DNA from 2 places in the Bradyrhizobium sp. Pa8 genome. Region 2 is predicted to be linked to the other one. Evidence: predicted binding sites of a transcription regulator. Region 2 holds the regulator's gene; the other holds the start of a gene.

Evidence for each region. Region 2 encodes LexA, which represses DNA repair genes until DNA is damaged. Its sites were predicted from a motif close to TGTTCNNNNTGTGTTCNG; they were not measured.
Region 1: ACKWRH_RS10295 (PA0069 family radical SAM protein) is a predicted target of LexA. The motif match lies at 1,556-1,573, and genes of this name have one in related genera.

What each region holds. Positions count from the first base shown of each region.
Region 1 is NZ_CP176767.1:2,260,822-2,265,030, reverse strand. It holds gene ACKWRH_RS10300 (VOC family protein) at 1-347, opposite strand, end outside; gene ACKWRH_RS10295 (PA0069 family radical SAM protein) at 371-1,534, opposite strand; gene ACKWRH_RS10290 (phosphoketolase family protein) at 1,745-4,132, shown strand; gene ACKWRH_RS10285 (acetate/propionate family kinase) at 4,137-4,209, shown strand, end outside.
Region 2 is NZ_CP176767.1:5,217,426-5,221,634, forward strand. It holds gene ACKWRH_RS24210 (HAD family hydrolase) at 1-149, shown strand, start outside; gene ACKWRH_RS24215 (hypothetical protein) at 321-515, shown strand; gene ACKWRH_RS24220 (molybdopterin molybdotransferase MoeA) at 747-1,958, shown strand; gene lexA (transcriptional repressor LexA) at 2,135-2,836, shown strand; gene ACKWRH_RS24230 (hypothetical protein) at 3,044-3,259, shown strand; gene ACKWRH_RS24235 (hypothetical protein) at 3,452-3,886, shown strand; gene ACKWRH_RS24240 (GAF domain-containing protein) at 4,110-4,209, shown strand, end outside.

The sequences.
Region 1 (4,209 bases), 3.0 Mb from region 2:
TAGTCGGTCTCATGCGCCGCTTTCAGCAGCGCCGCGCCCTTGCCGACAGCGAAGGCCAGAACCGCATCGACCTCGTCGCGCGTGGCGCAGTTCCAGGCGAGCGTCATGCCGCGGAAGGCCGCGGGCCTCGGATTGTCCGGCAACTTGGCGTCGGCCGCGAGTTTATCCCAGTGAAACAGGGCCAGCACCGGACCACCGGTATCGTAGAAGGCGACGGCCTCGCCGGTCGCCTTCAGCCGACGCGAGAAGCCGAGCGCGTCATAGAAGGCGATGCTGGCACGAATGTCGCTCACACCCAGTGTGATGACGGTGAGCCGCGGCACCGGCGCGGTAAGTTCCTGACTCATGCTACGCCTCTTCCGTTTCCCGATCAGAACAGGCTGAGCTGATCGCCGTTCCGCTTCGGCCTCGCAAAGTGATCCGTCGTCAGCTTGGAGCGCCGCTTGTTCAGCCCAAGCCTGTCGCAGGCGATCTCGAAGCGGCGGCCGATGGTCCAGGCCATCGGTCCGGTGCCCTTCATCCGCTCGCCCCATTTCGCGTCGTAGTCGCGGCCGCCGCGCATGTCGCGGATCAGGGTGAAGACGTGGCGGTAACGGTCCGGATAGTTGGCCATCAGCCATTCGCGGAAGAGATCGCGCACCTCCAGCGGCAGCCGCAGCAGCACATAGGAGGCTTCCTTGACGCCGGCATGGGCGGCGGCATCAAGGATGCGCTCGATCTCGGAATCGTTCAGCGCGGGGATCACGGGCGCGACCATCACAGTGGTCGGAATGCCGGCCTCCGAGAGCTGCTTCAGCGCCTCCAGCCGTTTCGGCGGTGTCGCCGCGCGCGGCTCCATAGTGCGCGCGAGCTTTGGATCGAGCGAGGTGACTGATATCGCGACCTTGGCGAGGTTGCGCTTGGCCATCCGCGCGAGAATGTCGATGTCGCGCACGACCAGCGCCGACTTGGTGACGATGCCGACGGGATGGCCGGCGCGCTCCAGCACTTCGAGAATGCCGCGCATGATTTTGTGCTCGCGCTCGATCGGCTGATACGGATCGGTGTTGGTCCCGATCGCGATCATCCGCGGCTCGTAGCCGGTCGCGGCCAACTCTTTCTCGAGCAGCGAAGGCGCCTCGGGCTTGGCAAACAGCTTTGACTCGAAGTCGAGCCCCGGCGACAGGCCGAGATAGGCGTGCGTCGGCCGCGCGAAGCAATAGACACAGCCGTGCTCGCAGCCGCGATAGGGATTGATCGAGCGGTCGAAGCCGATATCGGGGGACTCGTTGTGGGTGATCACCTTGCGCGAGGTGTCGACGCCGACGCTGGTCTTGAACGGCGGCAGCTCCTCCAGGCTCTGCCAGCCATCGTCGAAGGCGACGCGGGCCTCGGCCTCGAAGCGGCCGCTGGCATTGGACTGCGCACCCCGCCCTCGCCTGCGCTGTTTGCCGATGGCGACCGCCAGTTCGGGAAAATCAGAGTCCGCACCCGCCGGCTCGGAGGGCGCCGTGACCGGCGGGTGCTTGAGAGCATGAGAGGATGCTGGACTCATGAAGCCAAGATAGCACGCCAAAGGAACAAATCAAGAACACAAACAAAAAACTGAGAAACAACCCCATGCACAGTAGCCGTCCAAATTTCGGGCGCGTTCCTTTGACCTCACGCAACACACCCGTCGCGACGATCCTGTTCGATGCCGGACAGGGATCAATCGCACCGGAACAAAGTTGGTGACGATCGCCGGGTGAAGGTCAGCAGGAACATGACAAATCAACGACAATCGGCCTCAGGGAGCAGCGACCTCGATCTGCTCGATCGCTATTGGCGCGCCGCGAACTACCTCTCCGTCGGGCAAATCTATCTGCTCGACAATCCGCTGCTGCGCGAGCCGTTGCGGCCGGAGCACATCAAGCCGCGCTTGCTCGGCCATTGGGGCACGACGCCCGGTTTGAACTTCATTTACGCCCATCTCAACCGCGTCATCCGCGCGCTCGATGTCAGCGTGCTCTACATCTGCGGTCCCGGCCACGGCGGCCCGGGCATGGTGGCCAACACCTATCTCGAAGGCAGCTACAGCGAGATCTATCCTGACGTCGCGCGGGATACGGACGGATTGCGCAAACTTTTCAGGCAGTTCTCCTTCCCCGGCGGCATTCCGAGCCACGCGGCGCCGGAAACGCCGGGCTCGATCCACGAAGGCGGCGAGCTCGGCTACGCGCTGGTCCACGCCTATGGCGCCGCATTCGACAATCCCGACCTGGTCGTCGCCTGCGTCGTCGGCGATGGCGAGGCGGAAACCGGCCCGCTCGCGGCGTCCTGGCACTCGAACAAGTTCCTCAGTCCCGCCCATGACGGCGCTGTGCTGCCGATCCTGCACCTCAACGGCTACAAGATCGCGAACCCGACCGTGCTCGGACGGATGCGCGACGCGGAGATCCGCGACCTGTTCCGCGGGTTCGGCCACGAGCCGCTGTTCGTCGAGGGCGACGATCCCAAATTGATGCACCAGGCCATGGCGGACGCGCTCGACGTCGCGCTCGCAAGCATCCGCTCGATCCAGCAGCATGCCCGCGACGGTCGCAGAAGCGTCGAGCGGCCGCGCTGGCCGATGATCGTGCTGCGCAGCCCGAAGGGCTGGACCGGCCCGAAGGAGGTCGACGGCAAAAAGGTCGAGGGCTTTTGGCGCGCGCATCAGGTTCCCGTTGCGAGCTGTCGCGAGAACCCGGCGCACTTGAAAATCCTCGAAGACTGGATGCGCAGCTACGAGCCCGAGAAGCTGTTCGACGGCAGCGGCGCGCTCATTCCCGAGCTTCAGGCGCTGGCGCCCGAAGGTAACAGCCGCATGGGCGCCAATCCGCACGCCAATGGGGGCCTATTGAAGAAGGAGCTGAAGCTGCCGGACTTCCGCAGTTTTGCGTTGGACGTGCCGCAGCCCGGCAGCGTCACCGGCGAAGCAACGCGCGAGCTCGGCAAATTTTTGCGCGACGTCATCCGCCTCAACGCCGAGGCGCGCAACTTCCGCATCATGGGCCCGGACGAGACCGCGTCAAACCGGCTCGACGCCGTGTTCGAGGCCACCGAACGGGTCTGGATGGAGCCGACGGAGCCTTACGACGTGCATCTCGCCCAGGACGGCCGCGTGATGGAGGTTTTGAGCGAGCATCTCTGCCAGGGCTGGCTCGAAGGTTACCTCCTCACCGGCCGTCACGGCTTCTTCTCCTGCTACGAAGCCTTCATCCACATCGTCGATTCCATGTTCAACCAGCACGCCAAATGGCTGAAGGTGACGCGACATCTGCCCTGGCGGCGACCGATCGCCTCGCTGAACTATCTCCTGACCTCGCATGTCTGGCGGCAGGACCATAACGGCTTCAGCCATCAGGATCCCGGCTTCGTCGATCTCGTCGCCAACAAGAAGGCCGATATCGTCCGCATCTACTTCCCGCCCGACGCCAACACGCTGTTGTGGATCGCCGATCACTGCCTGCGCACCTATGACCGCATCAACGTGATCGTCGCCGGCAAGCAGCCGGCGCCGCAATGGCTGTCGATGCAGAGCGCCGCCACGCATTGCGATGCCGGCATCGGCATCTGGACCTGGGCCGGCACGGAGGATGCGGATGGCGAGCCCGACGTGGTGATGGCCTGCGCCGGTGACGTACCGACGCTGGAAGCGCTCGCCGCCGTCGATCTGCTGCGCAAGGCGCTGCCCGACCTGAAGATCCGCGTCGTCAACGTCGTCGACCTCATGACGCTGCAGCCGAAAGACCAGCACCCGCACGGCCTGTCCGACCGTGACTTCGACAGCCTGTTCACGTCAGACAAGCCCGTGATCTTCGCCTATCACGGCTATCCCTATCTCATCCACCGTCTGACCTATAACCGCACCAACCATGCCGGAATGCATGTGCGCGGCTTTGCCGAGGAAGGCACCACGACGACGCCCTTCGACATGGTCGTGCTCAACGGGCTCGACCGCTATCACCTCGCGATCGAGGCGATCGCGCGGGTGCCGGGTCTGGCGACCAGGGCCGCGCAGGTGCAACAGCAGTTCCGCGACAAGCTGATCGAACATTCGCACTATGTGCGCGAACACGGCGAGGACATGCCTGAGATCCGCGACTGGGTCTGGCCGGGCAAGACGGGCTGATGTGATGACGGCGTCGGTCCTCGTCCTCAACTCGGGCTCGTCGAGCATCAAGTTCGGCCTGTTCGACATCGCGGCGA
Region 2 (4,209 bases):
TGGCCGCGATCGGCGTGCCGGCGAACCGTATCGTGTTCTTCGACGATCTTGCCGAGAACATCGAAGGAGCGCGGTCGCGCGGCCTGACCACGGTCCACGTGACGTCGCCCCGCGACGTCGGGAACGCCCTCAGGGCGCTTGGAATCTGATCTCTGGCCGGCAAACCGACGGCCGACGGGCCGACGAGCCGCGAATGGAACTATTTTGCCCCGGGGGCGAGGAACCAAGTCCCTTTGTGCATTTTTATACAGAGTTCCCGGAACGATTGCTCCTCTCAGGACTCATGAGTCCGTTGGGAATTCTACATCGGATCAATCGTCGTGTTGGGCAAAACCTACCTCACCAAGCAGGCCTCTCTGCTGATGAAATTCGCCAGAACCACCTCGGATTCTGACCTTTCCGCAAAACTGATCAGCAAGGCCGCCGACCTGAAATCCCAGGCGGACCCGCTGCCTGACAAGGATCAAGGCCCCGCAGCGCCGGACGTCAGTCCGTACAAGCAGCCGGGGGGCTGACCGATGCTGGCCGTGGCTCTCGTCTTTCTCGTCCTCGCCATGGCCATCCTCGTACCGGTCTGTCTCGCCTTCTGGATCATGCCGCGGCGGACTTGATGCTCACCCTTCATCGTAGAGCGGATGACGCAGGACAAATCATCCTGCGCGGCCACTGTTTTGCCTCTGCGCCTGCACTCGGCTAGAACTCTCGCCGCCGATTTGCCCGAACGGGCCCAGCAGGAGTTTTCACCCGTGGCCCTGATGCCGGTATCCGATGCGCTCGCCGCGGTGCTGGCGGGCGCAGAGCCGCTGCCTGAAGAGATGATCGCGCTCGACGCAGCCTTCCACCGCGTGCTGGCGCGCGATGTCGCGGCGCGGCGCACGCAGCCGCCGCAGGCGATGTCGGCAATGGACGGCTATGCGGTGCGCGCGGTCGATGCGGCGAAGATCGACTCCCAGCTCACCCTGATCGGCGAGGTCGCGGCGGGCCGCCCGTTTGCGGGATCGGTCGGCGCCGGCGAGGCCGTGCGTATCTTCACCGGCGGTGTCGTTCCCGATGGCGCTGATTCGGTCGTGATCCAGGAGGATACGGTCGCGGACGGCAAGTGCATCACCATCAAGGAAGCCGCCGTAACGGGGCGGCACATCCGCCCCGCCGGCGTCGACTTCTCGGAAGGCGACGTGCTGCTGTGCAAGGGAGCCCGGCTCACCGAGCGCGACCTCGCGCTCGCCGCCGGCATGAATTACCCGCAACTGCCTGTCCGACGACGCCCGAAGGTCGCGATTCTCGCGACCGGCGACGAGTTGGTGATGCCGGGCACCACGCCCGGTCCCGGCCAGATCGTTTATTCGAACGGCTACGCCCTGCACGCGCTCGCCCGCAGCGAGGGCGCCGATACCATCGACCTCGGCGTTGCCGCCGACACGCTGGAGGCCACCACGGCCGGCATCGGCCGCGCGCGGGAGAGCGGCGCGGACATCCTGATCACGACCGGCGGCGCGTCGGTCGGGGACCACGATCTGGTCCAACAGGCGCTGAGGGACGAAGGTATCTCGATGGCGTTCTGGAAGATCGCGATGCGGCCGGGCAAGCCGATGATGAACGGGCGGCTCGGCGCGATGCGCGTGATCGGCCTGCCCGGCAATCCCGTGTCATCCTATGTTTGCGGCTTCCTGTTCATGGTGCCGTTGATTCGCGCGCTTTCGGGCCGTTCGATGATTCATCACCGCCGCGAACGCGCAGTGCTCGGCCGCGATGTCGGCGCCAACGACCAGCGCGAGGATTATCTGCGCGCACGCCTCGAGCTGCGCGACGACGGCACGCTCCTCGCCCTTCCGGTCAATCACCAGGATTCCTCGCTTCTTGCGAATCTCGCTGCGGCACAGGCACTTCTCGTGCGCGCGCCATTCGCGCCGAAGGCCGAAGCCGGCACGCCTTGCGAGGTCTTGCGGCTGCCCGTCTGATCGCTTCGTTCGCGTGCGTTCCGCGAACTTTGTCGCGTTCACGGTAAATTAAGCAGTTGCGGAACATGTATCGAACATATAGTGTCCGTTCATGATTTGTTTCGAGCATGTAGCGGCTTACTGCTGAATTCAGCGTCTCGGAATCGAACGACATCAACCGGGGGATTTTGGTCGAGATGTTAACGCGCAAACAATACGAGCTCCTGCGGTTCATCAGCGAACGGCTGAAGGAAAGCGGCGTGCCGCCCTCCTTCGACGAGATGAAGGACGCGCTCGACCTGCGCTCGAAATCGGGCATCCATCGCCTGATCACCGCGCTTGAGGAGCGTGGCTTCATCCGGCGCCTGCCCAACCGCGCCCGCGCCATCGAGGTGATCAAGCTGCCCGAGCTTCAGGCCGCCGCCGGTAGCCGCCGCGGCTTCACGCCGAGCGTCATCGAAGGCAATCTCGGCAAGGTCCGCACGACCTCCAGCCCGTCCGCGGACGAGGGCGAGCGCCCCGTCGCGGTGCCCGTGATGGGTCGTATCGCGGCCGGTACGCCGATCGAGGCCTTGCAGACCCGCAGCCACACCATCAGCGTACCGCCTGACATGCTCGGCTCGGGCGAACATTACGCGCTCGAAGTGCGCGGCGATTCCATGGTCGAGGCCGGCATTCTCGACGGCGACATGGCGCTGATCCAGCGCAACGAGAGCGCCGACACCGGCGATATCGTGGTGGCGCTGATCGACGACGAGGAAGCAACCCTGAAGCGCTTCCGCCGCCGCGGCGCCTCGATCGCGCTCGAGCCCGCCAATGCAGCCTATGAGGTCCGCATCCTCCCGCCCAACCGGGTGAAGATCCAGGGCAAGCTGATCGGGCTGTACCGGAAGTACTGATACCGGACGCGCCGGTACCGGTTACTTGGCGCCCCGCGCGCTTTCGATCGGCATCGCCGATCCGAGATTGGAGCGGACGATTGTCCGCTTCCGCTGGATAGTCTTTCTGGTTTCGCGCAGATTATCCGGCCCCTCCTCCAGCGGTACATCCTCGGCACGCCGCACGAAGCAGCCCTGCTTCGCGGCCTTCAGGTTCGAGGGGCAGTCATGCGCCGGATCGTTCAGATCACAGTTGCCGTGGCGCTGATCGCAGCATCAGCGTCGCAAGCCTTGGCCGCACAAGCCCTGGCCGCGCAATCGCGACCCCATGTCCGCAAGGATACCGCCGTGAGCGAGGAAGCCCGCAAGGCCCGCGACGCCGTCGACAAACCGTCGCGGCCGGGCTGGCAATATTCCGGCTGGTCGGCGCCTGCGGGGCGCTGACACGCGCCTCCGGAATGCACAGGGGCGGGCTTTGTTCCTGGTGGATTCGGGAAAGATAATGTGATTGCGGTCTGCGGCGGCGAGCCGTAGATTTGCCTACAACCGGGCAGAACCTTTCACATTTCCACTCTGATAGAGGCCTGCGCCTCGATTGAGAGACGTGGGTCGCTATCCCTGCATGAGGAGCACCCGATGTGTGACTACAGCCTGCATGCCGTCGCGTCGCGCCCCGCCGAAGTCGGCGAGACGATCGTCACGACAACCTTCCGCGGCACCTCGACGCGCGGCTTTGCCTCCGCAGCCGATCCGACCGTCGCGGTCTGCCTGCTCCCGGGAACGGAGCTCGCCTTCGCCGACAACGTCCGCTACGACAATCGCTGGATCTGGACGCGCACCGTCAATTCGCGCGTCGGCAAGTTCGGCAAGATCGATCCGCACATTCCCGATCGCCATCATGATGCGATCGAATTCCCCGACGGCAAATCCGTGCTGGTGACGCAGCTGGTCGAAGGCCAGCGCGCGACCGTGCTGCAACTACCGGTGACCCAGCCGGTCGGCGAGCGCGAGCACAAGCCGCAGATCATCACCGACAGCCGGCCGACCATCACCCGCCTGCCGATCGGCTGACATAGCCATTCCCCGCCGGCAGGTCGGGCCGGGATTGAAAATCGCCATCGCCGGCCGAGGCCGGCGAGATGTTGTCGTTCGTGTCCCGCGAAACTCCATCGGGCGGACCGAGCCGTTGCGCCTCCCACCGCACGAAGTTTGCGCTGTCCTGCCTGAATTTTGAACGTCCGTTCCGCAGCCAAATGGCCGATGCTTGGTGCGGCTGAGACGGCGGACACGTTCGATGAAGACCTTCATTCGCGTCGTTGAACTCTGGGTGCCTGACCGCACGCGCATGCGGCTTGAATTCGGCGGCGGCCTCTACGGCGAAGGGTTGTCCGCGT